Regions from separate parts of the Allocatelliglobosispora scoriae genome, predicted to be linked through region 1. Evidence: riboswitches for the same ligand, from Rfam matches in the RefSeq annotation. Region 1 holds a riboswitch; the other holds the start of a gene.
The links. Region 1 has a riboswitch for ZMP and ZTP ahead of F4553_RS06935 (bifunctional 5,10-methylenetetrahydrofolate dehydrogenase/5,10-methenyltetrahydrofolate cyclohydrolase). Riboswitches for the same ligand answer to the same signal wherever they lie in the genome.
Positions count from the first base shown of each region.

Region 2: it holds a riboswitch for ZMP and ZTP, as region 1 does, so the genes downstream of both, F4553_RS28585 (glycine hydroxymethyltransferase) here and F4553_RS06935 (bifunctional 5,10-methylenetetrahydrofolate dehydrogenase/5,10-methenyltetrahydrofolate cyclohydrolase) in region 1, are expected to answer to the same signal.

Region 1 is NZ_JACHMN010000002.1:219,840-234,152, reverse strand. It holds gene F4553_RS07005 (polysaccharide deacetylase family protein) at 1-1,044, opposite strand, end outside; gene F4553_RS07000 (hypothetical protein) at 1,190-1,771, opposite strand; gene F4553_RS06995 (hypothetical protein) at 2,171-2,548, shown strand; gene F4553_RS06990 (endo-1,4-beta-xylanase) at 2,578-4,590, opposite strand; gene F4553_RS06985 (hypothetical protein) at 4,773-5,246, opposite strand; gene F4553_RS06980 (MerR family transcriptional regulator) at 5,240-5,887, opposite strand; gene F4553_RS06975 (hypothetical protein) at 5,974-6,924, shown strand; gene F4553_RS06970 (ABA4-like family protein) at 6,921-7,346, shown strand; gene F4553_RS06965 (hypothetical protein) at 7,440-8,285, opposite strand; gene F4553_RS06960 (ArsR/SmtB family transcription factor) at 8,461-8,808, shown strand; gene F4553_RS06955 (SRPBCC family protein) at 8,805-9,239, shown strand; gene F4553_RS06950 (hypothetical protein) at 9,293-9,700, opposite strand; gene F4553_RS06945 (hypothetical protein) at 9,697-9,951, opposite strand; gene F4553_RS06940 (hypothetical protein) at 9,984-10,244, opposite strand; ZMP/ZTP riboswitch at 10,292-10,384, shown strand; gene F4553_RS06935 (bifunctional 5,10-methylenetetrahydrofolate dehydrogenase/5,10-methenyltetrahydrofolate cyclohydrolase) at 10,417-11,277, shown strand; gene F4553_RS06930 (hypothetical protein) at 11,355-12,425, opposite strand; gene F4553_RS06925 (TetR/AcrR family transcriptional regulator) at 12,566-13,216, shown strand; gene F4553_RS06920 (ABC transporter ATP-binding protein) at 13,210-14,313, shown strand, end outside.
Region 2 is NZ_JACHMN010000003.1:414,869-429,181, reverse strand. It holds gene F4553_RS28630 (hypothetical protein) at 1-780, shown strand, start outside; gene F4553_RS28625 (MarR family winged helix-turn-helix transcriptional regulator) at 777-1,202, opposite strand; gene F4553_RS28620 (substrate-binding domain-containing protein) at 1,280-2,350, shown strand; gene urtA (urea ABC transporter substrate-binding protein) at 2,740-3,984, shown strand; gene urtB (urea ABC transporter permease subunit UrtB) at 4,059-4,961, shown strand; gene urtC (urea ABC transporter permease subunit UrtC) at 4,958-6,076, shown strand; gene urtD (urea ABC transporter ATP-binding protein UrtD) at 6,073-6,855, shown strand; gene urtE (urea ABC transporter ATP-binding subunit UrtE) at 6,852-7,544, shown strand; gene F4553_RS28590 (hypothetical protein) at 7,554-8,030, shown strand; gene F4553_RS28585 (glycine hydroxymethyltransferase) at 8,006-9,421, opposite strand; ZMP/ZTP riboswitch at 9,441-9,531, opposite strand; gene F4553_RS28580 (transglycosylase domain-containing protein) at 9,620-11,977, opposite strand; gene F4553_RS28575 (peptidoglycan recognition protein family protein) at 12,061-13,152, opposite strand; gene F4553_RS41965 (DUF3039 domain-containing protein) at 13,307-13,546, opposite strand; gene F4553_RS28565 (pseudouridine-5'-phosphate glycosidase) at 13,675-14,313, shown strand, end outside.

The DNA.
Region 1 (14,313 bases):
CTGAGCCATCTGCCGGACCGCATCGGTGATCGCGTCCATGTAGATGCCGCCGTTCCACCGCTCGAAGTGGTTGCCGATGATCAGCGGTGCCCGGTTGGCGGTGTAGGCGCGCTGGAAACCGGCGAGGTACGCGTCACGGGCCTGCTTGTACCAGGTCGGCCGTCGGCTGGCGTCGCCGTTGGGGGTACGCGACTGGTTGAACATCATGTTGTAGTCCATCGCGAGGACCTCGAAGCTGTGCCCCGGAAACGGGATCTGCTGCATCGGCAGGTTCCACAGTCCGTTGCGGAACCTCGACGGCCAGGTCTGGATCCCGGTCCCCGAGCTGTCGTATCGCCACTGCTGGACCCGTTTCGCCTTCAGCAGGTTAGCCCGGCCCTCGAGGCATGGCGTACGCCCGCCGATCAGCTCTTTCGCGTAATCGAACGGCAGCGGCGGCAGGTCGGTGAACCCGGTGTTAGTCCGCCACTGTGACACCATGGCGATCGCCTGGTCGATCTCGCTGTCCCAGTCGGCGGGCGACCAGTCCGACACCCCGCCGGGACCGCAGAAGTGGCCGTTGAAGTGGGTCCCGATCTCGTGGCCCTCGTGCCAGGCGATGCCGACCTGCTCGATGGCGTCATGCACCGACCGGTCCGACAGGAACCCGAGCGATGACGCGCCGACCGGGTGGCGCGGCGGCCGGTAGAAGCTCCGATTCCGTTCGGGGAGCGTGTAGATCCCGGACAGGAAGAACGTCATCGCGCCGCCCAGCTCCTGCGCCAGGCCGCGGAAGCGGGTGAACAGCTGGGCTGACCCGGCGCCATCCCAGGACAGGACCACGAACTGCGGCGGCTCCTCGCCCGGCCCGAGGCGCTGCGGGCGCGGCTGGTGCGGTTGAGGGCCGGTGTCCTGGGTGCTGCCGTCGCCGATCAGCCGCCCCGTCGGCGAAGGGACCGGTGCCGGACCCGCCGGCGAGGTGACGACCGACGATGCGCTCGCGGACGGTCGGGTCGTCGGCGACTCCGGCACGCACCCGGCCAGCGCGGCGGCCGTCACCCCCATCGCCGCTCCCAGAACGGCCCTTCTGCTGATCACCATCGCGGCCCCCGCCATCCATCGAGCTTCATCCAAGCTAGGCGTTTCACACCCGCGGAGCAATCACGACCCGCGGAGAAGCCGGCGGCGAGGGCGGTCGAGAAGATCAAGATCAGGCGGTCCCGATGGGTACGCGCACCGGCGCGAACGCGATCAGGATGCCCAGCCCCGTCACCGTGATCAGGTCCAATGTGAACACCGGAAGCACCACGCTGACGAGGATCAGGACCGGGCTCCACCACGGCAGCCGTCCGGCCCTCGTCAGCAGTGCCGCGAGCGCGACCAGCCCGAGGAAGAAGAGCTGCGGACCGATCTGGTAGACGACGGGCTCGACTCCGGGGATCGACGTGAAGCTGCGCGACAGCCGACGCATCTCGGCCTTGTCCTCGGCCATCAGCGCCTCGACGATGTCGGCGCCGAACTGGACCATCGAGGCGGCGAGCCCGAACAGGGTGGCCGCGACGACCGTGGTGCGCAGCCGTCCCGGACGGGTCCAGCGGGACAGCCGCAGGATCACCGGTACGAACGCCACCATGCCGACCAGGGCCACCAGGTGGGCGAGCTGCCAGTCCAGGCCGGGGCCGTAACGGCCGTCCGCCATGCCGATCAGCCGGATCGCGCCGTACCCGGCGATGCAGAGTGGGGCGGCGATGAGCAACGGGCCGAGCGAGCGCGAGGGCGCGGGAGAGGTCATGCCTGATCCTGGCTGTGACCTGTGAGCGCGCGCGTCCGGGCAATTCCAGGAGCCGACCCTGACCCGCCACCCTTAAGTGCCGTCCGTCAGGATGAGGGATGGATGAACCGTCGGCGCCGCGGCTCGATTCCGTGCGTGAACTCGAGCGCGGAATGATCATATGGCAGCGCAGGAAGTGGCCGCCGGACTTCCACAACGGCCACTACGCGGCACTCGCCGAGATGTGTTCCCGGTCGATGTTCACTCCGTCGTGATGGGAGGAGATCTATCCGAAGCTCAGGAGATGGAAAGCCACCCGTCCGTTCCCTCGCGCGCTCCTGACACAGCGGTTCAACGAACATGCGTCGTCGGTGGGAGCCATGTGGAATTCTGCCTGCCGGCCCATTGTCGACCGCGACTGTGCGTTGGAGCGAGGTCGAACCATTCGTCCGGGCGGTCGCGCTGATCAAACCGACGAGGTCTCCTGTCTTCGCCTCGAAATTCTGCCACTTCCTGCTGCCGGCTGTGTTCCCGGTTGTCGATCGCGCGGTATTGGGCAATTGGTCTCGGATGCCGTACTCGGAGTACTTCGACAGCGTCCGGCAGGAGTGGTTGGCCGTCGACGCGGAGAACCGCCGAGCTCTTACCACGACGATGAGGCGGCGTATCGAAGCAGCGGGTCGTTCGATGATTCCGCTGTACCCGATGGCCATCAAGATCACGGAGCTGCGGCGAATCGGGCGGGCGTCGATCAGCACAATGGCAACGGGAACGGTGGGCCGCTCCTCTGAGAGTTGAGGGGCGGCCCACCGTCGTTCAGGGGAGTGTTACGGCGTGGTGCAGGTGTAGCCCGACGGCACGCTGGTGTCGCCGGACGGGCGAGAGGCCTGGAATCCGAAGGAGGTCGACGCCCCCGGTGCCAGGGTGCCGTTCCAGGAGATGCTCTTCGCGGTCACGATCTGACCGCTGACCGTGAAGGTCGCGTTCCACGATCCGGTGAGCGTGTGGCCCGCCGGAAGGGTGAAGGTCACGGTCCAGCTCGTGATGGTCGAGGTGCCGGTGTTGGTGACGGTCAGCGGCTGGATGACGTAGCCGTTGTTCCACGTGCTCTGCACGGTGCCCGTCGCCGAGCAGCCGCCGCCACCGCCACCGCTGGTGGTGGTCACGGTGACGGCGCTGGAGGCCGTGGAGACGTTGCCTGCCGCGTCCTTCGCCTGGACCTGGTAGCGGTAGGACGTGGAGGCGGACAGGCCGGTGTTGGTGAACGACGTGGTCGTGGACGAGCCGACGACGGCGAAGGTGCCGCCGCTGGTGCCCGGTGCGCGCAGGATGTCGTATCCGGTGACTCCGACATTGTCCGTGGACGCCGTCCAGGTCAGGGTCGTGCTGCTGCTCGTCGTGCCCGACGCGGCCAGGCCGGACGGGGTGCTCGGCGGGGTGGTGTCCCCGGTGCCGGCCGAGGTGGTGACGGTGACGGCGCTGGAGGTCGCGGAGAGGTTTCCGGCGGCGTCCTTGGCGCGGACCTGGTAGCGGTATGACGTGGAAGGGGACAGGCCGGTGTTGGTGAACGACGTGGTCGTGGACGAGCCGACGACGGCGAAGGTGCCGCCGCTGGTGCCCGGTGCGCGCAGGATGTCGTATCCGGTGACCCCGACGTTGTCGGTCGACGCGCTCCAGCTCAGTGTGGCGCTGCTGGAGGTGACACCCGAGGCGGTGGGAGTGCCGGGGGTGCTCGGGGGAGTGGTGTCGGCCGGTGCGCCGCCGAAGGCGTCCAGCACCGCCGTGTACGCCGACTTCGGCGAGTAGTTGGTGTCGTAGATCAAACCCTGGCCCTGGCCGGGGAAGGTGTCCGGGATCCAGGAGTACTTGTCGGTGAAGCCCCAGATCGTGACGCCGGTGCAGGCGGTGACGGCGAGGCAGGCCTTGACGACGTTGCCGTAGTAGGTGTTCTGCGCGGCGATCTCGTTGGAGTCGGCGGGGAGTTCGATGCGCACGTCGAGCTCGGTGATGCGCACCGTGACGCCGAGGTCGGCGAAGCGCTGGAGGTTCTGCTGCATCTGGCTCGGGAAGCCGTACTGCACGGCGAGGTGGGTCTGGAAGCCGACGCAGTCGATCGGGACGCCCTGGCTCTTCAGCGAGGAGACGAGGTTGTACATCGCGGTGCTCTTGGCGTTGATGCCTTCGACGTTGTAGTCGTTGATGCAGAGCTTGGCGTCGGGGTCGGCGGCGCGGGCGTAGCGGAACGCGTCGGCGACGAAGCTCTGGCCGAGCGTGTTGTACCAGAAGCTGGTGCGCATGCCGCCGTTCTCGTCGAAGACCTCGTTGACCACATCCCACGACTGCACGACCGGGTTGTTGGCCCAGTGGCCGACCACGTTGGAGATGTGGTCCTGCATCGCTGCGCGCATCGCGGTCGCGCTCAGGCCCTGCACCCAGCCGGGGGTCTGGCTGTGCCAGACGAGGGTGTGCCCGTGCACGACCTGGTTGTTCGCCGCGGCGGAGGCGACGATCGCGTCGCCGTTGGCGTAGGTGAAGGCGTTGTCGACGTTCTCGGTCCCGTCCCATTTCATCGCGTTCTCCGCCGTGACCTGGCTGAACTCGGTCGTGGCGATGCTGCGGTAGGCGGCCTCGTTGGCGAGCGGGCTGTTTGCCGCGGCGTAGCCGATGAACCGGCTCTTGGCTGCTGCGGCGGCGCGCAGCGGTCCGGCGGCTGCGGCGGGCTCGGCCGTGAGCAGGATCGGCGTGGCGAATGCGGCGATGGTGGCGAGGACGGCGATCGGGGTGGTGAAGCGGCGCGACCTTCGTGGTCCCGAGGGGACCTGGGCGTGGAGGTCGGTCATGGTTCCTCCCTTGAGGATGCGGAGCGGGCGGGCGGCCGATGCGGCGTTTCGTTCCGGGCGGAAGAAGGTCGTCGCAGGCTCGTCAAGCTTCCTGTGGAAGCGCTCCCAAGTATTCGACCGGAGCCTCGTGTCGTCAATGGATTCCAGAAATTATCGGGGAACTTCCGGAAGTAAGGAGGGCGTCAGGGCATCTCCATCGTCTCGGCCCGGGCTATCTCGGCGAGCCCGGCCTCCACGTAGTGCCGGGCGCCGAGTCGCGAGCCGGTGACCAGGTGCGCGACGAGCAGCGGGGCGTGCGCGGCGACCTGGGCGGCGCTCAGGACCGTGCGCTCCTCGTCGGGCTCGTGGATGTCGAGGGCGTTGGCTAGCAGCACGATGAGCACGTGCGGGTCGAGCTCGGGCCGCCACGGCAGCGCGCCCCGGACGCAGTCGGCGAGCATCGCGCGGATGTCGTCGCCGTCGAGCCCGTCGGGGTGGCGGCGCTCCAGCAGCGTCCGGATGACGTGGCCGAGCACGATGCCGACCTTCTCCCGGTCGAGCCCGGCGAGCTGGGTCGCGGCGGTGTCGAAGGCGTCGGCGTCGGCGGCCTGCGCGGCGGTGATCGCCTCGGTGGCGGCGTCGGCGATGGCTCGGGCGGTGGCGGGCAGCTTCAGCATGGCTCCGTCACCTCGGTGATGCCGAACATCCGGGCCGAGGCGTCCTCCTGGGCCAGTCGGCGCAGCGCGGCGAGCAGCTGGTCGCCGACGACGGTGCCGATGACGACGCCGTAGACGAGCCCGGCCGGATCCTCCAGCCGTTTGCGGACCAGCTTCATGTCGACCTGGGCCACGCGTTCGGCGGTGTCGGCGTAGTCGTCGATGTTCTCCAGGGGTTCGGTGACGCCGAGCTGCCGCAGGGCGGCGATCACCTCGGCCGCCGCGAGCTTGGTCGGCCCGTCGGGGCTCAGCCGCCAGCCTCGGCGCTCGGCCAGGGACTCGATCTCCTTGAGCGCGGCGGCGAGCTGCTCGTCGTCGGCGGGGCCGCGCTGGTCCAGGCCCATCAGGGCGTGGCCGAGCACGTTGTGCAGGTTGGGTTCGGGCTCGTCCATGTGCTCCAGGACACGGCGGATCGCGGCGATCGGCAGCCGGCCGACCTCGATGAGCGCGCGCACCAGTTTCAGGCGCCGCACGTGCTCCTCGCCGTACTGCGCCTGGTTGGCGCTGCGCAGCTCCCCCGGGGGCAGCAGGCCCTCGCGCAGGTAGTACTTGATCGTCGGGACCGGCACGTCGGCTTGCCGACTCAGCTCAGCGATGCGCATGTTTCTCCCTTGCGTTGTGCGGCCCCTTGATGGATAGTACGCCTATCCGATACCGGAGAGTGCCGCTATCCATTCTGGGGGACCCAGTGCTTCGCCTCGTCCGCATCCATCCACCGCTCATCGTGACCGCCCTGATCATGGCAGCGCTCGCCCTGGTCAGCACCGTGGGACTCATCGCTGATGACCGAATCCTCCTCGGTGCGCCGATCTGGCTCAAGCCGTTGAAGTTCGCCATCTCCCTCGCCATCTACTCCGTCACCTTCGCATGGCTGATCTCGCTGATCGACCGGGCACCGCGTCTGCGCTGGTGGCTCGGCACGGTCATCGCGTCGTCGTCGCTGATCGAGATGGCCGTCATCGTCGGCCAGGTCGTGCGTGGACGCCGCAGTCACTTCAACTACGACACCGCCCTCGACGCCACGCTCTTCTCGGTGATGGGCGCGACGATCGTCGTGCTCTGGCTCGCCACCGCCGCCGTCGCGATCCTCCTGTGGCGCCGCCGCCTCGACGACCGCGCCACCACGCTCGCCGTGCGGTTCGGGCTGGTCATCGCACTCGCCGGGCTCGGCGTCGGCTTCCTCATGACGAGCCCCACCGCCGACCAGATCGACGGCATGGCGACCGCGCCGCCCACGACGATCGGCGCCCATGCGGTCGGCGTCGAGGACGGGGGTCCCGGCCTGCCGCTGCTCGGCTGGAGCACCGTCGGGGGCGACCTGCGGATCGGCCACTTCATCGGCATGCACGCCCTGCAGGCGTTGCCGCTGCTCGGCCTCGCGCTGGCCCTGCTCGCCCGCCGGTTCCGCCGCCTGCAGGACCCGGTGGTCCGGGCCCGCCTCATCGTCGCCGCATCAGTGGGGTACGCCGGTGTCACGCTGCTTGTCACCTGGCAGGCGCTGCGCGGGCAGTCTTTGATTCATCCTGACGCCCAGACCTGGGCAGCCGCCGGGGTGCTCGCGGCGGTGACCGTCCTCGCGGCGGCCGCAGCATGGCGCCCCGCCGCCGTCACCCTGTCCGATCGTGAGGTCACCGCATGAACTTCGAGGTCGTCTTCCCCGTCGCGGCGCCGTTCTGGCTGCTGATGATCCTGGCGCCGGGCTGGTCGGTGACGAGGCGCATCGCCGGCTCGCCGCTGATGGTCGTGCCGTCGCTGATCGTCTACTTCATCGCCGTCGCGCCGGTCCTCGCCGACCTGGCGCCGGAGATGGTCAACCCGACGCTCCCGGGCGTCCTGGCCCTGCTCAGCACGAAGGCCGGGACGATCGCGGTCTGGGCGCACCTGATCGCCTTCGACCTCTTCGTCGGCCGCTGGATCTATCTGGACAGCCGCGAGCGGGCACTGCACCCGCTCCTGATGGCCCCCATCCTGATCCTGACCATCCTGCTCTCCCCGTTCGGTCTGGCCCTCTACCTGATCCTCCGCTCCCTCCCGCTCGGCCGCACCCCCCAAACCCCCTGAATTTTAATGCTGGACACGCCGGGAATCCTGCAACAGAAGTCAGGATCAACTCGGTGAGCGGGGCGCCCGATCGCGCCCCGCTCACCGGACGGGCTACGGGCCGATGAGGGTCAGCGACCGGTCCGTGGCGAGCGCCACCACCTGGTCGGAGGTGAACATCGTCGGCTGGTCGCCGGGCTGGAACCTCGTCGGGTCCGTCGCGTTCTCCAGCACCGGGCTGACGGTGACCGCCACGACGATCCCGTCCGGCCGGTACGCCGTCACCGAGTAGGTCCGCAGCAGCACGTCAGCCCACTCCCCGGTGCCGAACGGGCTGGAGACGTCGTTGATCACGAGGATGTTGCCGGCCAGGTCCACCATCCGGCCGCAGCGGTTCGTCACGATCCCCTTGGCCCGCATGTCGTCGGCCTGGGCCCGGCTCGGGCAGGGCGCGAGCGTGGGGGCGGAGTCGAAGGTGCCGACCGTGAGTTCGAGGTGGGCGGTGAAGTCGCCGTTGCGGATCTGCACCGGCGCCGCGTAGGTCAGGGTTCCGGCCCCGCCCGGCTTGGGGAAGAAGGTGGGGGTACGCCCGCCGAGGGGCTCGCCGCTGGTGTTGTTGAGGCTGCTCGTCAGCACCGCCACGGGCGGAAGCTGCCCGCGCAGGGCGACGACGAGCGCGTTGTTGAGCCGGGGCACGAGTGTCGAGCACGCCTCGATCCGCCCGGCGGTCACCGGCGCCCGATCGGAACTGGGCCGCAGTCCGCAGATGGCGGCGACATCCACCCCGCGCGGGCTCTCCACGACGACCGGGCTGGACGCGGGGGGCAGCGGGGGAGGGATGGTCTGCGTACCCAACGGAGATGTTGAAGCGCACGCGGTGAGTGCGGCGGCGACGGCCAGCACCAGCGCGAAGGCCGCGGTGGCGCCGACCCGGCCGGATGGCGGCTGAATGTTGTCCATAGTGGAGATTCCCGTTCGCTGGTCCTCGGCATCGGTGGCGGCGGGATCCGGCACCACGTGTGATTCAAACCCCGTCGCCGCCGTCGGAGCTTCTCGGCGATTGCCCGGACTTGACGGCTCGCCGTCCGGGCTCTATGTTTAACGAGTCCGTTAATTAACACGGAGGCTTAATACGGTGGCAACCGACCGGCTCAGCATCATCTTCTCGGCGCTCGCCGACCCGACGCGACGGGCGATCCTCGCCCGCCTCGCCGAGGGCGACGCGACCGTCCTGGAGCTCGCCGAACCGTTCGCGATCAGCCTCCCGGCGATCTCCCGGCACCTGAAGGTCCTCGAGCACGCTGGGCTGATCACCCGCAGCCGGTCGGCCCAATGGCGATCCAGCAGCTTGCAGGCAGCTCCGCTGCAGGAGGCGACCGCCTGGATGGAGCGCTACCGGCAGTTCTGGGACGCCAACTTCGACCGCCTCGATGCGCACCTCAAGCGCATCCAGGCACAGCAGACCGAAAGGGAATCATCATGAACACCAGCGACACCGAGCTCGTCATGTCCCGCGTCTTCGACGCACCCCGCGAGCTCGTCTATCGCGCCTTCACCGATCCCGACCAGCTCGCCGCCTGGTTCGGCCCGGCCGGCTTCTCGGTGCCCCGCGACACCGTCTCGATCGACGCCCGCGTCGGCGGCCACCAGCGGTTCACCATGGTCAGCGAGACCGACCCGACCATGGTCTCACCGGTCAACGCGACCTTCACCGAGGTGATCGAGAACGAGCTGCTCGTCGGCAAGGAGGAGTTCGTCGGCGGCGAGATCCACATGCGGCTGGAGTTCCACGACGAAGGCGGCAAGACCCGGCTCGTGGTGCGCCAGGGCCCGTTCACCCCGGAGTTCCTGGAGATGAGCCGCGAGGGCTGGAACAGCTCCTTCACCAAGCTCGACACCCTGCTCGCCGCCTGATCCCGGCTCGTCCCGCCCCCGCACACCTCTCGTGCGGGGGCATAACCATGAGATCAGTCGGTCAGGGTGATGATATTGAGGCCGTCGAGCAGTGCGACGGCGTAGCGCTGCACGTCACGCGTCACCACGTAGGCGTCGGCCGTCATCGCGAGCAGCACCACCGCGGCGGTCTCGGCGTTACCGAGCTGCCCGGCGACGCTGACCCAGTCCGAGGTGTCGATCGCCTCGGTCTCGGTGGCGAAGAGCGGATGCCGCATCAGCACGCCGATCATGTCGGCATCGGCGGCCTGGGCGGCGGCGGTCGCCAGCGAGATGTCGGGCACACCGAAGCCCACGACCAGCGAGGAGTCGGCGAGCCGGGCGGTCTCGTCCGCCAGCTCGGCCAGCAGTTCGCCGACGAGGCCGGTTGATTCGGTATAGGCGGAGACGGCCGAGGCGTCCAGAACGACCCGCAGGATCACAGGCCGAGCCTCGACCGCAGCTCGACGTAGGCCTGCGGGTCATGGCTGTCGTCGGCGGTGGCGAGTGCTCGCTTGGCCCAGGCCCTGCCCTCGGGGGTGGAGTGGAAACCGTGGTCGGCCTGGTGGGCGTGCGCCCGATCGCGGGTGAGGCGGGCGGCGACGGCGGAGGCGACGTAGGCCGAGACGTTGATCTGCTCATCGAGCTGGGCAGCGATGTCGTCCGGCACGGTGACCGTTATGCGGCGGCTCATACTCAACAAGCTAACGCGCGCATATCCTATTGTCAATGGCTGGCGGTGCCGTGTGACTCACTCCCATGGCTGATCCAGTGGTTGCTCGTCACGATGTGCGTGCGCTCCTTCAGAGCCAGCATGACCAGCCACGCGTCGTGAGCGTCGTGCCGGGCACCGTCGATCAGCCCTAGGAACCGGCCGAGCTCCTCCCAGTCCGCCACGGGGCTGATCTGCACGACGCTGTCGCGCCGCAACAGCAGTTCGACGAGGGCGCGATTAATGTCCAGCGACCCGGACGATTTCCCGCCCACGGCCTGTCCGCCACCACGGTCCGCGCACGGCACCGGTAAACTCGGGTCCAGCGATCGGCGACTGGCGCGAGGTGGAGCACCACCGGGGAGCCGACGCACATTCCACACACCTCCGGTCGCCGTCCGCCTGGGCACCGGGCTCCCTGATCGACCACGGATGGAGCCCGCCCACATGACCGCACGCCTGCTGCCCGGAGCACCCGTCGCCGAAGCCGTCTTCGCCGACATCACCCTGCGGGTCAAGACGCTCAGCGCCACCGGTGTCACCCCCAGCCTCGCCACCATCCTCGTCGGCGAGGACTCCGCCAGCGCCGGCTACATCCGGATGAAGCAGGCCAAGGCCGCCGAGCTCGGCTTCGCCTCCCCGCACATCCACCTCGCCGGTGACGCCACCCACGCCGACCTCGTCGCAGCCATCCGCGACTTCAACAGCGACCGCAGCGTGCACGCGATCCTCATCCAGCACCCGGTGCCCGACCACATCGACTACGCCGAGGCGCTGCTCGAGGTCGACCCGGACAAGGACGTCGACGGGCTGCACCCGCTCAATCTCGGTCGGCTCGCCGCCGGCATGCCGGGTCCGGTCCCGTGTACGCCGGCCGGCATCGAAGCATTGCTGGCGTTCCACGAGATCCCGGTCGCCGGGCGCGATGTCGTGGTGCTCGGCCGGGGCACGACCCTCGGGCGGCCGCTGTCGCTGCTGCTGAGCCAGAAGCGCCCGACCGCCGACGCCGCCGTGACGGTGATCCACTCCGGGGTGCCGGGGTGGGAGCGGCACACGCAGCGGGCGGACATCGTGGTGGCGGCGGTGGGCGTACCCGGCATCCTGCGGCCGGAGCACCTGCGGCCCGGCGCCGTCGCGATCGGCGGCGGAGTCCGCTATGAGGGCAAGCGGCTCCTGCCGGACCTGGACGAGTCGTGCGCCGAGGTCGCGAGCGCGATCACCCCGCGGGTCGGCGGTGTCGGCCCGACCACGGTGGCGATGCTGTTCCGCAACGCCATCGAGCTCGCCGAGCGCGCCACCCGCGCGTAGCCCCCGGTCACGTTTTGCAGCAAAGCGTGGCCTCGCGAGGCGAGATGGCCACGCTTTGCTGCAAAACGTGACACGGGTCAGGCGATGGAGCTCGCACTCACCGTGAAACCGGTGGTGACGGGGGCGCCGGCGTTGGTGAAGCAGTTGACGTCGCGGACGATGAGCTGCGGTGGAGCCCCGCCGGCGTTGAGCCACGGCACGTTCATCCCGCAGAAGTCGGGACTCGGGCCGTAGGCGCTGACCTGCACGGTGTTCTGCGGTACGCCGATCGCGGGGAAGGTGACGATGAAGAGACCGCCTCCGCCGCCGACGGTGTTGGCGCCGAACGCCAGCAGCCCGTTGTTGTAGTTGGTCGTCGGCGGTCCGACGCCCGGCTGGAAGAGCACGTAGCCGAAGCGGAAGGGCGGGCTGGACGCGCCGTAGAGCGACACCTTGTGCTGGTAGGTCACGGTGAAGGCGGTGTTGACGGGTGCACCGGCGGCGTTGAAGCACCGGACGGTGACATCCTGACCGAGCGCCGTCGACGACCAGCCGCCCACCTTGCAGCGGGCGGCGGCGCTGGCGAGGACCGAGGTCACCTGGACGCTGCCGTCGAGCGGGCCGCCGGTGACGATGCCCGGGAAGCGGACGAGGTAGACCCCGACCGGGCCGGGGAAGACCGTGTTGATCCCGGCGGCGGAGTTGTACTGGTTGACCACCGCACCTGCGGCGGTGCTGTAGACGTAGCCGTACGGGCCGGCCGCGGGGCCGCCGGACGAGCTGTAGAAGACGGCGCTGAAGCTGGTCTGCGCGAGGGCGCCGCCGGGCGCGCGGCAGCTCACGTTTGCGATCTCGTCGGCGCCGACGACACCCCATGAGTCGACCTGGCACCAGCGCGGTGCGGTGTTGATCGCGGTCACGTGGACCACGCCGCCGGGGGCTGCCTGACCGGGGAAGGTAACGCGGTAGCGGCCGAGTGCGGGCTGGACGACCGTGGTGGCGGGCGGCCAGGTGCCGAAGGGGACGACGGCGGGGCCGGCCTGATTCCACAGCACCCAGCCCTTGCGGTCGGGGACGGCGGCCTGGGCGGGTCCGGCATTTGTCGTGATCATCGTGGCGAGAAGGGCGAGGCCGGCCAGAACGGCGGCGAACAGGCGTTTTCTGCTCATCGGCGGGGGATCCTCTCTCTGCGGGTGACCCACGCTGATTGAAGCATGCAGAAGTGTTGATCAATGTGCCGTTTCCGCCCTCGGCGAACTCCGCAGAAAATCAGCGGCGAAGTGAGTGATCGCTCACTAGAGTCGCCCGCATGGTGACGAGCATGGGCGAGCGGCGGCGACGCGTACCGTCGATGGCACCCGACGACCGCCGCGCGGCGCTGATCGCGGCGACCCTGCCGCTGCTGCGCGAGCACGGGCTGGAGGTGAGCACGCGGCAGATCGCCGAGGCCGCGGGCGTCGCCGAAGGCACGATCTTCCGGGTCTTCCCGGACAAGCAGGCGCTCATCTGCGCGGCGCTCGGCAGCGCCTTCGACCCGATGCCCTCCGTCGCGGCCCTGCGCGGCATGGATCTCAGCCTCGACCTGCGCCAGCGGCTCACGCTCGCGGCCGAGATCCTGACCGAGCGGGTCTCGGAGAACGGGCGGCTCGTCGGCGCGCTGCGGGCGGCCGGACCGATGCCCGGCCTGCCACCGGGCCCGCCGTCGTTCCTGCGCGACTCGTTCGTCGCGACCATCGCGGCGCTCACCTTCATCATCGAGCCCGACCGGCACCAGCTGCGACGCAGTCCCGACTTCGCGGCGAAGCTCTTCTTCACCCTGATCCTCACCTCCCAGCGCGGCGGATTCCACGACTCCGAGCTGCTCGACAGCGACGAGATCGTCACCGCGCTGCTGGACGGGCTGCTCGCCCGCCCTGCCTCCACCTATCCGGCCGATTCCGCGAAAGAGACCGCATGCTGATCCGTCTCCTGCGCACCCACCTCAAGCCCTATCCGACCCAGATCTCGCTGGTGGTGCTGCTCCAACTCATCTCCACAATCGCCACGCTCTACTTACCCACGCTCAACGCCGACATCATCGACGGCGGCGTGGTGACGGGCGACACCGGCTACATCATGAAGATCGGCGGCGTCATGCTCGCCGTCACGCTGGTGCAGGTCGTCTGCTCCGTGATCGCCGTCTACTTCGGCGCCCGGGTCGCGATGGCCCTCGGCCGGGACGTGCGCGCCGCGATCTTCGGCCAGGTGCAGCGCTTCTCCGCCCAGGAGGTCGGCATCTTCGGCGCGCCGTCGCTGATCACCCGGACCACCAACGACGTGCAGCAGGTCCAGATGCTGACGCTGATGACCTTCACCCTGATGGTCGCCGCGCCGATCATGATGGTCGGCGGCATCGTCATGGCCCTGCGGCAGGACGTGCCGCTCTCGGCCCTGCTGCTGCTGATCGTGCCCGTGCTGATCGGGATCGTCGCCCTGATCATCATCCGGATGCGGCCGAACTTCCGGGTCATGCAGGAGCGCATGGACCAGATCAACCGCGTGATGCGCGAGCAGATCACCGGCATCCGGGTCATCCGCGCATTCGTCCGCGACGATCACGAACGCGCCCGGTACGCAGGTGCCAGCACCGAGCTGATGGACGTGTCCGTCCGGGTCGGGCGCCTGATGGCGATCATGTTCCCTGCGGTCATGATGGTCATCAACGTCTCCAGCGTGGCGGTGCTGTGGTTCGGCGCCGGCCGCATCGACAGTGGCGGCATGCAGATCGGCGCGCTGACGGCGTTCCTGAGCTACCTGATGCAGATCCTGATGGCCGTCATGATGGCGACCTTCATGTTCGTCATGATCCCCCGCGCGGAGGTGAGCGCGGAGCGCATCGAGGAGGTCCTCGACACCGAGCCCAGCGTCAAGATCGCCGACAACCCGGTCACCGCGCTCGGCAGCCGCGGCCACCTGGAGCTGCGCGACGTCGACTTCCGCTACCCGGGTGCCGAGGACCCCGTCGTGCACGGCGTCGACCTCGTCGCCCGGCCGGGTGAGACGACCGCGATCATCGGC
Region 2 (14,313 bases), on a different contig from region 1:
GATTCGCAGGTGGACGACGGCGATCTCTATCTGCCGCCGCTGACGCACGGCTCGATCGGCATCAAACGGCCCGCGTCGAGCAGCACGGCGATGTCCTTCCACGCGGGTCCTTCCGGACTCACGATCGGCACGGACCTCGTCTTCGTCGTCTTCAACGCGGTCGGAGTCGTCAACGCGCTCAAGAACCTGCCGTCCTTCAAGGACTGCCGCATCCCCGGCATCAAGGACGTGCTCAAGGATCTGCGACCGGGGACCTTGCGCGACTTCGCCGTCGCGGTCTTCCAGTGCATCCGGGACGCCTTCACCAAGGAGGTGACGGAGGGCAGGATCGCCAAGAGCAAGCTGGACCTGCTCGCCGCGGCCTGGGGTGTGCTCTCCAAGGCCAATGTCGTCGCCAACGCCGTGCAGCTCGGCAGCGACCTGCTCTGGAACATCGTCGACCTGCTCGGCGACTGGCGCAACAACCAGAACTCGGGCCTCGGCAACGGCTTCTCGATCGCGGCCAGGATCACCGGGCCGAGCCCCGCGACCCGCTGGGTCTACCGGGTCGCCGGCACCGACGGGGTCGAGTTGACCGTCCGCAGCGAGCCCCGGGTGACCGGCACTCCGCTGGGAGCGCTGCAGGAGGGGGCCGCCATCACGATCGTCTGCCAGACCTATGGCGACTCCGTCAACGGCAGCGAGATCTGGGACAAGCTCTCCAGCGGCGGTTATGTCGCCGACTGGTACACCTCGACGCCCATCGCGGGCAGGTTCGTCCCCGGGATCCCGCGCTGCTAGACGAGTGCGGGCCGCTGCTCCATCGCTTCGACCAGCCCGGCCAGCAGGGAACGCAGGTGGGCGTCGTCGGCCGAGAGGCCCGCGATGCTCGCCTGCACCCGGGCGTCGACCCGCTCGTGCATGGCCCGACCGCGCGGGGTCAGATAGGCGCGGATGCGGCGGCGGTCCTCCGGATCGACCTTGCGGTGGACCAGGTTGTGCTCGACGAGGTGGTCGACGAGCTTGGTGAGCGTGCCCGGCGGCAGGAAGACCTGGTCGGCGATGGCGGTCATCGGGTGCCCGGCACCGTCCGCGAGCAGCGAGATGACCCGCCAGCCGTCGATGGTGTGGCCCTCGTCGGCGACGATCTCCGCCACCCGGCGGGCCAACAGGCGCTCCGCACGGGTCAGCAACTGCATCAGGTCCGGTTGGGAGAGGCCCACGGTGCCGATGCTACAGAATGGCTCCAGCTTGTGGAATGGTCTTCCGGTCCGGGCGCCGACCACGCAATCATGTCGCTATGCCTCGGCTCGCACTGCCGGACGACTCGACCCTGCATGTCGCGCTGGTCTTTCCGATGCAGGGTCCGGCGGGCATCTTCGGGCCGACGTGCGAGCTCTGCGCGCAGCTCGCGGTCGAGGAGGTCAACCGGGCCGGCGGGGTGCTCGGCCGGGAGCTGCGGCTGATCCCGGTCGACGGCGGCGCGCACCCGGAGCGGGTCGCGGCGGAGGTCGAGTCGCTCGTCTCGCTCGGCCTGGTGCAGGGCGTCACGGGCTGGCACATCTCGTCGGTGCGCCAGGCTCTCGCGCCGCGCATCGCGCACCGCGTCCCCTATGTCTACACGGCGCTCTATGAGGGCGGCGAGACGACCGAGGGCGTCTTCCTGACCAGCGAGACGCCCGCCAACCAGCTTCAGCCCGCGATGCGCCTGCTCACCCGCGAGCAGCGGGTGCGCCGGTGGCACATCGTCGGCAACGACTACGTGTGGCCGCGGCAGACCGCCCGGGCCGCGCGCCGCTACGCCACCGACGGCGGCTCGCGCATCGCGGGCGAGACCTATCTCCCGTTGGGTACGCACGACTTCGCCGACGTCCTGCGCCGCATCGAGCAGTCCGGCGCGGATGCGGTGCTGATGCTGCTGGTCGGCAACGACGCGGTGCGGTTCAACCGGGCGTTCGCCGCGTCCGGTCTGGACCAGCGCTGCCTGCGCCTGAGCACGCTGATGGACGAGAACATGCTGCTCGCCAGCGGTGCGGGCGCGACCAGGGGCCTGTTCAGCACGGCCGGTTTCTTCGCCTCCATGATCACCCCGGAGAACCTGGACTTCCACGGCCAGTACGCCAGGCGCTTCGGCATCGACGCCCCGCAGCTCGGCAGCCTCGGCGAATCCTGCTACGAGGGCGTGCTGCTGCTGGCGGCGCTGATCGCACAGGCGCGGACCCTCGACGTGCGGGCGATCGGTGCGGGCGCCGACGCGGTGTCCTATGAGGGCCCGCGCGGCCTGATGCGGTTGCGGCGCAGGCACGTCAGCCAGCGCATCTATCTCGCCGAAGCGCATGCGCTGGAGTTCACGGTCGTCGCGGAACTGTAGGCCTTGACACGGCACGTACGCCGCCGAGATACTTCCTGCGTGAAGCATTTCGGGTAGCACCACCCGGCGTGCCGACCCATAGCAAAGACGACGAGCCAACGCATCGGCTATCCCATGAATGCATTCTGCATTTGTGCGAAGCAATGCGCTGGCTCGTTTTCTATTGTTCAGAGTCCTTTGTGGACGGCTTTATAGAAACAGCCAATTAAGGGTGTTGAAACATCCGCGCAACGAGGCTCCACGAGGCTTTGCCTACCCAGCCCTGAGGCGGGAACCAGCTGGCACAACCGGCCGGGCCGGCCGTTGTGCGCAATCTATCCGCCCGCAATGCAGCGGTGCCACTCAATGAGCATTCGACTGATACTTCCCCTGCCTAGCAAGGAGATTTGATGTCCAGGTTCCGCGGACGCCGCCTGATGGCGTGCAGCGCAATTCTCGTCGCCGCGGTCGCATTGACCGCATGCGGCAGCAAGACCGGCGAGGGCGCGACCGGTGCCGGTGTCACGGCCGACACCTCCGGCGACACCGTCAAGGTGGGCCTGCTCAACTCGCTCTCGGGCACGATGGCGATCTCCGAGGTCACCGTGCGCGACTCGATCAAGCTCGCCGTCGAGGAGATCAACGCGGCCGGTGGCGTCCTCGGCAAGAAGATCGAGCCGATCAGCGAGGACGGCGCCTCGGACTGGCCGACCTTCGCGGAGAAGGCGACCAAGCTCATCAAGGAGGACCGGGTCGTCGCGGTCTTCGGCTGCTGGACCTCGGCCAGCCGCAAGGCGGTCAAGCCGGTCTTCGAGTCCAACAAGGCGCTGCTGTTCTACCCCGTGCAATATGAAGGCCTGGAGCAGTCGCCCTACATCTTCTACACGGGTGCGACCACCAACCAGCAGATCGTGCCGGGCCTGGACTACCTCAAGGCGCAGGGCAAGAAGACGGTCTACCTGGTCGGCTCCGACTACGTCTTCCCACGCACCGCAAACAAGATCATCAAGGCGTACGCCGCCGCCAACGGCATGACCGTGCTCGGCGAGGACTACGCGCCGCTCGGCTCGACCGAGTTCGGCACGATCACCAACAAGGTCAAGGCGTCCAAGGCCGACGCGGTCTTCAACACCCTCAACGGCGACAGCAACGTGGCCTTCTTCAAGGAGTACAAGTCGGCCGGGCTCACCGCCGCGACGATGCCGGTCGTCTCGGTCTCGATCGCCGAGGAGGAGGTCAAGTCGATCGGCACGCAGTACCTCGCCGACCAGCTCACGGCGTGGAACTACTACCAGACGACGCCGGGTGCGGCCAACGACAAGTTCGTCAAGGCGTACAAGGCGAAGTTCGGCGCGGACAAGCCGACGAGCGACCCGATGGAGGCCGCCTACGTCTCGGTCTACCTCTGGAAGGCGATGGTCGAGAAGGCCAAGTCGTTCGACGTGGAGAAGGTCAAGGCGGCGTCGGACGGCATCACCTTCGACGCACCGGAGGGCCTGGTCACGATCGACGGCGCCACCCAGCACATCTCCAAGACCGCCCGCATCGGCAAGATCGGCGCGGACGGCCTGATCACCGAGGTGTGGAACTCGGGCCAGCCGGTCAAGCCGGACCCCTACCTCAAGGGCTACCCGTGGGCCGCGGGCCTGTCCTGATCGACCGGTAGTTCTCCCGGCGGGTGGCGCTCGATGCGCCACCCGCCCTCACCGTCCATAGAGGAGGCCGAGCCATGACCCTGGTTCTCAGCCAGTTCTTTACCGGCATCAGCATCGGCGCTGTGCTGCTGCTCATCGCGCTCGGACTGTCGCTGACGTTCGGGCAGATGAACGTGATCAACATGGCGCACGGCGAGTTCATCATGGCCGGTGCGTACACCACCTATGTCCTGCAGCAGGTGATCAGCGATGCCGGTGTCTCCCTGCTGATCGCGCTGCCGATCGCCTTCGCGGTGGCGGGCCTCATGGGCGTCGCCCTGGAGTGGCTGCTCATCCGGCGCCTCTACACGCGGCCGCTCGACACCTTGCTCGTGACCTGGGGCGTCTCGCTGATCCTGCAGCAGGTCGCCCGCGACATCTTCGGCACCCCCAACGTGCAGACCCGGGCGCCCGACCTCCTCACCGGCAACGTCAAGCTCTTCACCAGCGCCGACGGGGTCGAGCTGACGATCGCCAACAACCGGCTCTTCATCCTGCTGCTCGTCGTCCTCGCGATCGGCGCGCTGACGATGGCGCTGCGCTTCACGTCGCTGGGCCGCCGGATCCGCGCCGTCGTGCAGAACCGCGACCTCGCCGCCGTCTCCGGCATCCCCACCGGCAGGGTCGACCGGCTCACCTTCTTCATCGGCTCGGGCCTCGCCGGGATCGCGGGGGTGGCGCTGACACTGCTCGGCCCGATCGGCCCGACCATGGGCACCAACATCATCATCGATGCCTTCCTCGTCGTCGTGGTCGGCGGCATCGGCCAGCTCAAGGGGAGCGTGATCGTGGCCTTCACCCTCGGCGTCCTGCAGTCCAGCGTCGAATACCTCACCACCCTCAGCGTCGCCAAGGTGATCGTCTTCGTGGCGATCGTCGCCTTCCTCCAGTGGCGGCCGCAGGGCATGTTCACGCTGCGTACCAGGAGCCTCGCATGATCGACTGGATCAGCAAACGCACTCGGGCCCGCGCGGGCCTCGGCTTCGCCCTCGGCGCGATCCTGCTCTTCGCCGTCGCGCCGGTCGCGCTCACCGACTTCCGGCTCAGCCTGCTCGCGAAATACCTCTGCATCGCGATGGTCGCGGTCGGGATCGGCCTCGCCTGGGGTCGCGGTGGCATGCTCACGCTCGGTCAGGGGGTCTTCTTCGGACTCGGCGGGTACGCCATGGCGATGCACCTCAAGCTCGCCGACGCCGGTGAGGGCAACATGCCGGACTTCATGGAGCTCTACGGCCAGCTCGACGAGCTGCCGGGCTGGTGGAAACCGTTCGCCAACCCGTTCTTCGCGCTCGCCGCGACGATGCTGCTGCCGATGCTCGTCGCCTTCCTGCTCGGCTCGCTCGTCTTCCGGCGCCGGGTGCGGGGCGCCTACTTCGCGATCCTCAGCCAGGCCCTCGCCGCCGCGCTCGTCATCTTCCTCATCGGCCAGCAGGGCACCACCGGCGGCACCAACGGCCTCACCGACATCAAGGGCTTCTTCGGCTACGACCTCGCCGACCCGGTCAACAAGCGGATGGTCTACTTCATCGTCGCCGCCGTGCTGCTGGTGCTCCTCGCCCTCGCCCGGCAGCTGATGCAGAGCCGCTACGGCGAGCTGCTCGTCGCCGTCCGCGACTCCGAGGAACGGGTCCGCTTCCTCGGCTACAACCCGGCCAACGTCAAGCTCGTCGCCTACGTGGTCGCGGCCGGCATGGCGGGTCTCGCCGGAGCCCTCTTCGTACCGGCCGTCGGCATCATCTCCCCCGCCCTCATCGGCATCGTGCCGTCGATCGAGTTCGTCATCGGCGTCGCCGTCGGCGGCCGGGCGGCACTGCTCGGCCCGGTGCTCGGCGCGGTGGCCGTGGCGTGGGCGCGGACTGCACTGTCGGAGAAGTTCCCCGGCACCTGGACCTACCTGCAGGGGCTCCTCTTCGTCGTGGTCGTGGCGTTCCTGCCGGGCGGGCTCGCCTCCCTGGTAGGCATGGTCCGGCGGCGCACCCGGCCGGCCGCACCCGCCGAGCCGACCGCCCCGGCGCAACCACCGGCCACCGTCCTGGAAGGAGCATCCGCATGACCACCGAGCCCTCCGCTGCGGCACCGGCGCACCCCGCCGGGCCGCCCGCGTTGCAGATCACCGATCTGCGGGTCGTCTTCGACGGGTTCGTCGCCGTCGACGGGGTCGACCTCACGGTGCCCGTCGGCGACCTTCGGTTCCTCATCGGACCCAACGGCGCGGGCAAGACCACGCTCGTCGACGCGGTCACCGGCCTGGTCAAGGCGACCGGATCGGCCCGCTTCGGCGAGCTCGAACTGCTCGGACGGGACGTGCACCGGATCGCCCGGCTCGGTGTCGGGCGCACCTTCCAGACCGCCACGGTCTTCGAGGAGCTGACGGTCCTGCAGAACCTGGACATCGCCGCAGGCGCCGGACGCAGTGCGTGGACGATGCTGCGGCGGCGGGGTGGCGTACCCGACGATGTCGCGGAAGCGCTGACCACCGTGGGCCTCGTCGACCAGCGCGACCAGCTCGCGGGCACTCTGGCCCACGGCCAGAAGCAGTGGCTGGAGATCGGCATGCTGCTGGTGCAGAACGCGCGCCTGCTGCTGCTCGACGAACCCGTCGCCGGGATGAGCCACGAGGAGCGCGACGCCACCGGCGAGCTGCTCAGCCTGCTCGCCGAGCACCGGACGGTCGTCGTGATCGAGCACGACATGGAGTTCCTGCGCCGGTTCGCCCGCACGGTCACCGTGCTGCACGGCGGGCGGGTGCTCAGCGAGGGCACGGTCGCCCAGGTCCAGGCCGATCCCCGCGTCCAGGAGGTCTACCTGGGCCACCAAGCAGTGGAGGCATGATGCTGAAGATCTCCAACGTCGAGGTCGGGTACGGCCGCAGCACCGTCCTGCACGGCGTCTCCGTCACGGTCGAGACCCAGGGCGTCACGGCGGTCCTCGGCCACAACGGCGCGGGCAAATCGACCCTGCTGCGAGCCGCGATCGGCCTGCTCAAGCCCAAACGCGGCACGATCACCCTCGACGGCGACGACATCACCCGCCTGGCTCCCCACGATCGGGTCGCGCGGGGCATGGCCTACGTACCGCAGGGCCAGCAGTGCTTCCCCCACCTCACCACCGCCGAGAACCTCCAGCTCATCGCCGACGGCCGCCGGGACGGCAGGGAATCCCTCGCCGAGGCCCTGGAGATGTTCCCCGCCCTCAAGGAGCTGCTGCGGCGGCGGGCGGGCCTGCTCTCCGGCGGCCAGCGCCAGCAGCTCGCGATCGCTCGGGCCCTCATCACCAGGCCCCGCCTGCTCCTGCTCGACGAACCCACCGAGGGCATCCAGCCGTCGGTGGTGGCGGAGATCGAGCAGAAGATCGTCGCGTTGGCCCAGGCGGGGATCGCGATTCTCCTGGTGGAGCAGCATCTGGGGTTCGCCCTGTCGGCGGCGGACAACTACTACGTCCTGGCCGCGGGCCGCACCACCGCCTCCGGCCCAGCCGACCTGGAGGCGACCCCCCGGGTCCGCGAGGCGTTGTCGGTCTAGGCAGTGCGCATGATCGCGTTGTTTCCCGGAAAGTGGCCCCTCACCCGCACCGCGAGGGGCCAGCTTCCGGGAAACAACGCGATCACGCACTGTGCCGCACAGGTGAGCGACGCCCGGCCAGCAATGCGGGGCAATGCGCGCATCGCGCCCGGCCGCATCAGCCACGGCCACGCCGCACAGCACAAGATCGCGCTGCTTCCCGGAAACAATCCCCTCACCCCCACCGCGAAGGGCCAGCTTCCGGGAAACAACGCGATCATGCACACGTCGCACCCGCACGCCGCACAGGTGAGCGACGCCCGGCCAGCAATGCGGGGCAATACACGCATCGCGCCCGGCCCCATCAGCTACGGCCACGCCGCACAACGCAAGATCGCGCTGCTTCCCGGAAACAATCCCCTCACCCCACCGCGAAGGGCCAGCTTCCGGGAAACAACGCGATCACGCACGCGCCGCAGGCGTCAGCCCAGGTCTACCGTGGGGTAGAGGGGGAAGTTGCCCAGCAGCTCAGCCGCCTGCGCCGACACCTTCGACGAGATCGACTCGTCCAGCACGTGCTTGGCCTTGGACTCGCCCGGCTGCGTCGCCGCCAGCACCTCGTGCATCAGCCCCGCGACCACGTCCATCTCGGTGGCGCCCAGGCCGCGGGTGGTGAGAGCCGGGGTGCCGATCCGGATGCCGGACGTGTACCAGGCACCGTTCGCATCGCGCGGCACCGAGTTGCGGTTGGTCACGATGCCCGAGTCGAGCAGCGCCAGCTCCGCCTGCCGACCGGTCAGGCCGTAGCTCGACACGTCGATGATCGCCAGGTGGTTGTCGGTGCCGTCGGTGACGAGCTTCGCGCCGCGCCGCATCAGGCCCTCGGCCAGCGCCTTCGCGTTGTCGACGATCGCCTGCGCGTAGTCCTGGAACGACGGCTGACGGGCCTCCGCGAACGCCACGGCCTTCGCCGCCATCATGTGCGACAGCGGGCCGCCGAGGACCATCGGGCAGCCCCGGTCGACCTGGTCGGCGAACTCGCCCGTGCAGAGCACCATGCCGCCGCGCGGGCCGCGCAGGGACTTGTGGGTGGTGGTGGTGACGACCTGGGCGTGCGGCACCGGGTCGAAGTCGCCGGTGAGCACCTTGCCCGCGACGAGCCCGGCGAAGTGGGCCATGTCGACCATGAGCACCGCGCCGACCTCGTCGGCGATCTCGCGCATGATCCGGAAGTTGACCAGCCGGGGGTACGCCGAGTAACCCCCCACCAGGATCAACGGCTTGAACTCGCGGGCCTGTGCGCGCAGCGCGTCGTAGTCGAGGAGCCCGGTGGCCGGGTCCACGCCGTAGCTGCGCTGGTCGAACATCTTGCCGGAGATGTTGGGGCGGAAACCGTGCGTGAGGTGACCACCGGCGTCGAGGGACATGCCGAGCATGCGCTGGTTGCCGAACTCGCGGCGAAGCTCCGCCCAGTCGGCGTCGGAGAGGTCGTTGACGGTCCGGGCGTTGAACTTCGCCAGGCCCGGCAGCTCGACCTTGGCGCCGAGGATCGCCCAGTAGGCGACGAGGTTGGCGTCGATGCCGGAGTGCGGCTGGACATAGGCGTGCTCGGCACCGAAGAGCTCGCGGGCATGCTCGGCGGCGATGCTCTCGACCGTGTCGACGTTGCGGCAGCCGGCGTAGAAGCGGCGGCCGATGGTGCCCTCGGCGTACTTGTCGCTGAACCAGTTGCCCATGGCGAGCAGGACGGCCGGCGAGGCGTAGTTTTCACTGGCGATGAGCTTGAGCGATTCGCGCTGGTCGGCGAGCTCCGCGCCGATGGCGTCGGCGATGCGCGGCTCAACCGCGCGGACGGCCTCGATGGCGCTGCGGAAGGCGGTCGACTCGGTGCTGAGCATGGGTCCTCCTCGTGATGACGGAAAGGGCCCAGGCGCACGGCATGAAGTCCGAAGACGAGCCGCTCCCTCGTGGTTGATCCCACTCCGACGCGCCAGTCACGGCCCGACACGAGTCTAGTCGACCCTCGTCGCCCGCTGCCCGCACGCCCCACCCTCGCCGGGCCCTTGTCTGTGCTTCTCATCACGCATCACGCAGGTCTACCGCGGCCGGGGCGGTCGGCGGGTGGGCCTCGTCTCCGGCATGCAGAACCAGAGCCAGCACTTCTCGGGCTTGCGGGGTTCGACCAGACCGGGCTCGTTCTTGTTGGGGTTGCCGGTGCCCGCCTTGTCGGCGAAGCTCTGCTCGGCCATGCCCTTGTGCGCGGCGTTCATGAACTTCTCCCAGATCGCCCCGGGCAGCCCGGCACCGCTGATGTCCCGGCCGGACTTCTCGTAGACGGCCTGCTCCTTGCCGGTGTTGCCGACCCAGACGGCCGCGGCGATCTGCTTGGTGTGACCGACATACCAGGCGTGGCAGTTGTGGGAGGTGTTGGCGCACTGCCAGGTGCCGGTCTTGCCGGCGGCCGGGCGCCCGCCACTGAGGGAGTGCCCGTTGGTCGGCGGGATCTTCTGGAGCACCCAGTTGACGTCGTCGGCGATGTCCTTGTCGATGGTCTGCGCGGGCTTGAGCTTCTCGCCGCCGACGAGCTGGTACTTGTCCGTGCCCGCGATCGGCCGCTCGACCTTCAGGACGAAGTGCGAGGCGTTGTAGACACCGCGGTTGGCGAAGGTGGCCATGCCGGTGGCGTGGTCCAGGACGGTGATCGGGTACTGCCCGAACCCGGCCTGGTAATAGAACGGCGCGTTGCTGGTCTGCTTGAAGGTCTTGCTGGTCAGGTCGTTCGCGATGAGCTCGCCCTTGCGGCCGGTGCTCCACATCGTCCGGATGCCCGCCGCCTTGGCGCTGGCGACCACCTTGTCGACCCCGACGAGCTTGGAGATCTTGTAGAACGGCACGTTGTAGGAGTGCACCGTCGCCCACTCCAGGGTGCAGTAGTTGCCGCAGGAGGAGTCGACGTCCCGGCCGGCGTTCTGGATCCGGAAGTCCCCGTCGCGGAACTCCGCCGGGTCGAAGTGCGAGGCGAGGGAGTAGCCGGCCTTGAGCGCCGCGGCCAGGGTGTAGACCTTGAAGGAGGACCCGCCGGGGTGGCCGCCGTTGAGCGCGCCGCCCTCCATGTTGAGCCCGGCGTAATCGTGCCCGGTGCCGTCGTCGCCGCCGTAGTAGGCGAGCACCCGTCCGGTCTTCGGCTCCACCGCGACGAGCGCTGCCATCAGGTTGGCCTTCTGCCCGTTCATCAGCGACCCGGACGCACCCCGCCGGGCCGCCGACTCCGCCGCCGCCTGGATCTTGGGGTTGATCGTCGTGGTGATCCGGTAGCCGCCGGTCTTCAGGTCCGTGATGCCGTAGGGCGCCGCCTTCAGCTCCTCCACCACGTAGTTGAGGACGTTTCCGGTGGTCATGCCGGTGAGTCCGACACCCTTGACGCCCCACTGGGCGTTTCCGGCGTCCTTGCGGATGGGCGCGATGCTCGTGGGATAGGCGAGCGACGACCGCTTGGACTCGTCGAGCCAGCCGGCGTCGACCATGTTGTCCAGCACGTAGCTCCAGCGATCCTTCGCCGCCTCCGCGTTGAGCTGCGGGTCGTACCCGGCGAACGACGGTGTCTGCTCAGGCTGGCGGACGACGGCACCGAGCACCGCAGCCTCGGCGATGCTGAGGTCCTTGGCGTTCTTGCCGAAGAACGTCTTCGACGCCACCTGTACGCCGATCGCACCCCGACCGAAGTAGACGTTGTTGAGGTAGAACCCGAGGATCTCCTCCTTCGAGTACTTCCCCTCCAGCTTGCGGGCGAGCACCGCCTCCCGCATCTTGCGGAAGACCGACATCTCGACATCTTTCGTCGCAATCTTCACGTACTGCTGCGTGATCGTCGACGCGCCCTGGGTGTCCCCGCCGGTCACGTTGTTCCAGGCCGCGCGGGCGATGCCGGTGAAGGAGACGCCGCTGTGGTCGTAGAAGTCCTTGTCCTCGCCAGCGATGAGGGCGTTGCGGATGTCGGTCGACAGGCTGGACATGGGGATGTCCTCGCGGTTCTCGGTGCCGAGCTGCGCTATCTGCGTCTTGCCGTCGCTGCCGAAGATCTTCGTGGTCTGGGTGGCGAGGTTCTTCGGGTCCAGCATGTCGACGCTGTCGAGGTAGTAGGTGACGACCGTCGTGGTGGAGACGACGAGGGCGAGCACGATGCCGCTGACGATCAGGATCCGCTTGCGTCGGGTCCGGGCGAACCGCCGCAGGCCCGCGAGCCGACCGGGAGCAGGAGAGGCCAGCTGCTCGGCGGCGGGCGGTGCCGGATCGGCGCCGAGCACGGCATCGGCCGAGGGCACGCCGGATCGGAGCACGTCGGGGCGGGCGGCGTGGCGTCCGGTGGTGCGGTCGTCGACCACGGCACGCGGCGGCTGGTCGTCGTACTCCGTGATCCGGCCGGGGCCGGAGGGGTGGTCACCGTACGAACTCATCCCCACAAGGTAAGCGCTGGGCCTCGATGCCGCAGAATCGTGCTGGTCGGCCCGGGGCGGGGATCGCCCCGGGCCGGGAGAGCTCAGGACCGGCGAGCCACTTCGCGCCGGAGTCCGTCGAGGTAGGGGTAGAAGTTGTTGCCCGGGCACTCCGTCGGCACCCAGTTGCGGTGGCCGCTGAGCGTGATCACCGTCTTGGTGGCGGCGCTGACCGGGTTGACATAGTTACAGGTCGCCTCGACGTCGAGGTCGAGCACCCGGGCCAGGCCCGAGAGCACCGCTCGCAGGGACCGGTAGGCGGGGGCGGTCGGCAGCCAGTCGGGCTTGCTGAAGTTGCCGATCAGCACGATGCCGACGTTGCCCGCGTTCCAGCCGCCGATGTGGGCGCCGTTGACCATCATCGGGCGTCCGTCCGGGCCGGGGTTGGGCCCGAAGACCGGGCTGGCGTCGGTGCCCGAGTAACGGCCCTCGTAGACATAGCCCCGCTTGTCGATGGCGAGGTGGTAGCCGAAGTCCCCGAAGTTGGAGGTGACGGCCTGGAAGCGGTAGATCGCCCGCAGCCGGGCCACCGGGTCGTCGTCGGGGGTCTCGTTCGGCTCACCGGTGTGGTGCACGGTGAGCGTCTGGACCGGGTAGTAGGCGGGGATCCAGGCTTCGTCGCCGTTGGCCTTGAACCGGTAGGACTCATCGGCGCCCCAGGCGGCCCGGCTGTAGTAGCGGGCCAGGACGGGGTGCCCGGCGAAGCGGAGCAGCTGGGCGTGGGGCTTGGCGATCCGGCGGATCGGGCCGTCGACGGTGTTGAGCTCGGAGATCCGCAGCTCGCTGACCGCACCACTGGTGGCCAGCTCATATTCGGTGGCGCGAGGGGCGGCGACGACGCCGCCGAAGGTGTTGGCGACCGAGCCGTCACCGGCGCCGCCACCGCAGCCGGGCAGGGTCTGCCAGTCGGCCCAGCCGGCCGCGCCACGCAGGCGCAGGCCCACCTCGCCATCGCCGGTCCAGCTCACGCCGAGGTGGCTGAGGGGGAATTCGGTGGTCGTCGCCGAGGTGGGGGCACCGGGCAGGACGAGGTCCCGGGCAAGGGTCTCCGGCACCGCGAGGCCTTCTTCGGCTGCGGTCGCGGCGCCGGTGGAAAGCGTGGCGGCCGTGACGCCGAGCGCGGCGGAAATAAGCATTGAACGCCGTGTGAGCACGACATCTCCCGTGTGTCATACGCGCGACGGGGTTCGCGCGCTGCGCGGGATTTTAGGTGTCGTGTCCTCGGCTGACTAGGGATGGCAGCCCCCCGCAGCCGCCATCGTTATGCACAGCGGGGCGTCATCAGCAGGACTACGCCATGGATTCGTAGATTTCTTTACATTCGGGGCAGACGGGGAATCGCTTCGGGTCCCGGGTCGGCACCCACACCTTGCCGCAGAGGGCACGGATGGGCGTTCCCTCGATCATGGCCTCCATCAGCTTGTCCTTGGGCGCGTAGTGCGACAAACGCTCGTGGTCGCCCTCGTCGAGACGGTATTCGGTGCTGGTGCGCTCTTCGAGGAGCGTGCCGGCGTCTGGGGTCGTGGTCACCCACCCAGTGTCCCAGATGGCGTCGTCCAATCCCAGCGGGATTGCCGAGCCGCAGCTCAGCACCCCTGCCCGGGGGCGATTGCGGCGAGCGCGGGCCCGGTCGGCACGAGCCGGTTAGGGTGATGATCGTGGGCATTCGACTGAGCGAAGAGGTGGCCGAGGCGCTGGACGCCGGCCGGCCGGTGGTGGCGCTGGAGAGCACGATCATCTCGCACGGCCTGCCGAGACCGGACAATCTGCGGATCGCCCGCGAGATCGAGGCCCGGGTCCGCGCCAACGGCGCCACGCCCGCCACGATCGGCATGGTCGGCGGCGAGCTGCTCGTCGGGCTCGACGACTCCGCGCTGACGAGGCTCGCCACCAGCGACAACGTCCTGAAGCTGTCGGTCCGGGACCTCGCCGCCGCAGCAGCCGCCGGAGCCGACGGCGCGACCACGGTCGCCAGCACCTCGGCGGTCGCCGCCGCCGTCGGCATCGGGGTCTTCGCCACCGGCGGGCTCGGCGGGGTGCACCGCGACGCCAACCAGACCTTCGACGAGTCCGCCGACCTCACCACGCTGGCGCGGACGCCGATCGTCGTGGTCTGCGCCGGGGTCAAGTCGATCCTCGACGTCGGTGCCACCCTGGAACGGCTGGAGACGCTCGGCATCGGCATCCTGGGCTACCGCACCAAGCGCTTCCCGGGGTTCTTCATCTCCGACTCCGGCTTCGACCTGGACTGGTCGGTGCAGTCGCCCGCCGAGGTCGCCGCCGTGATGCGGGCTCAG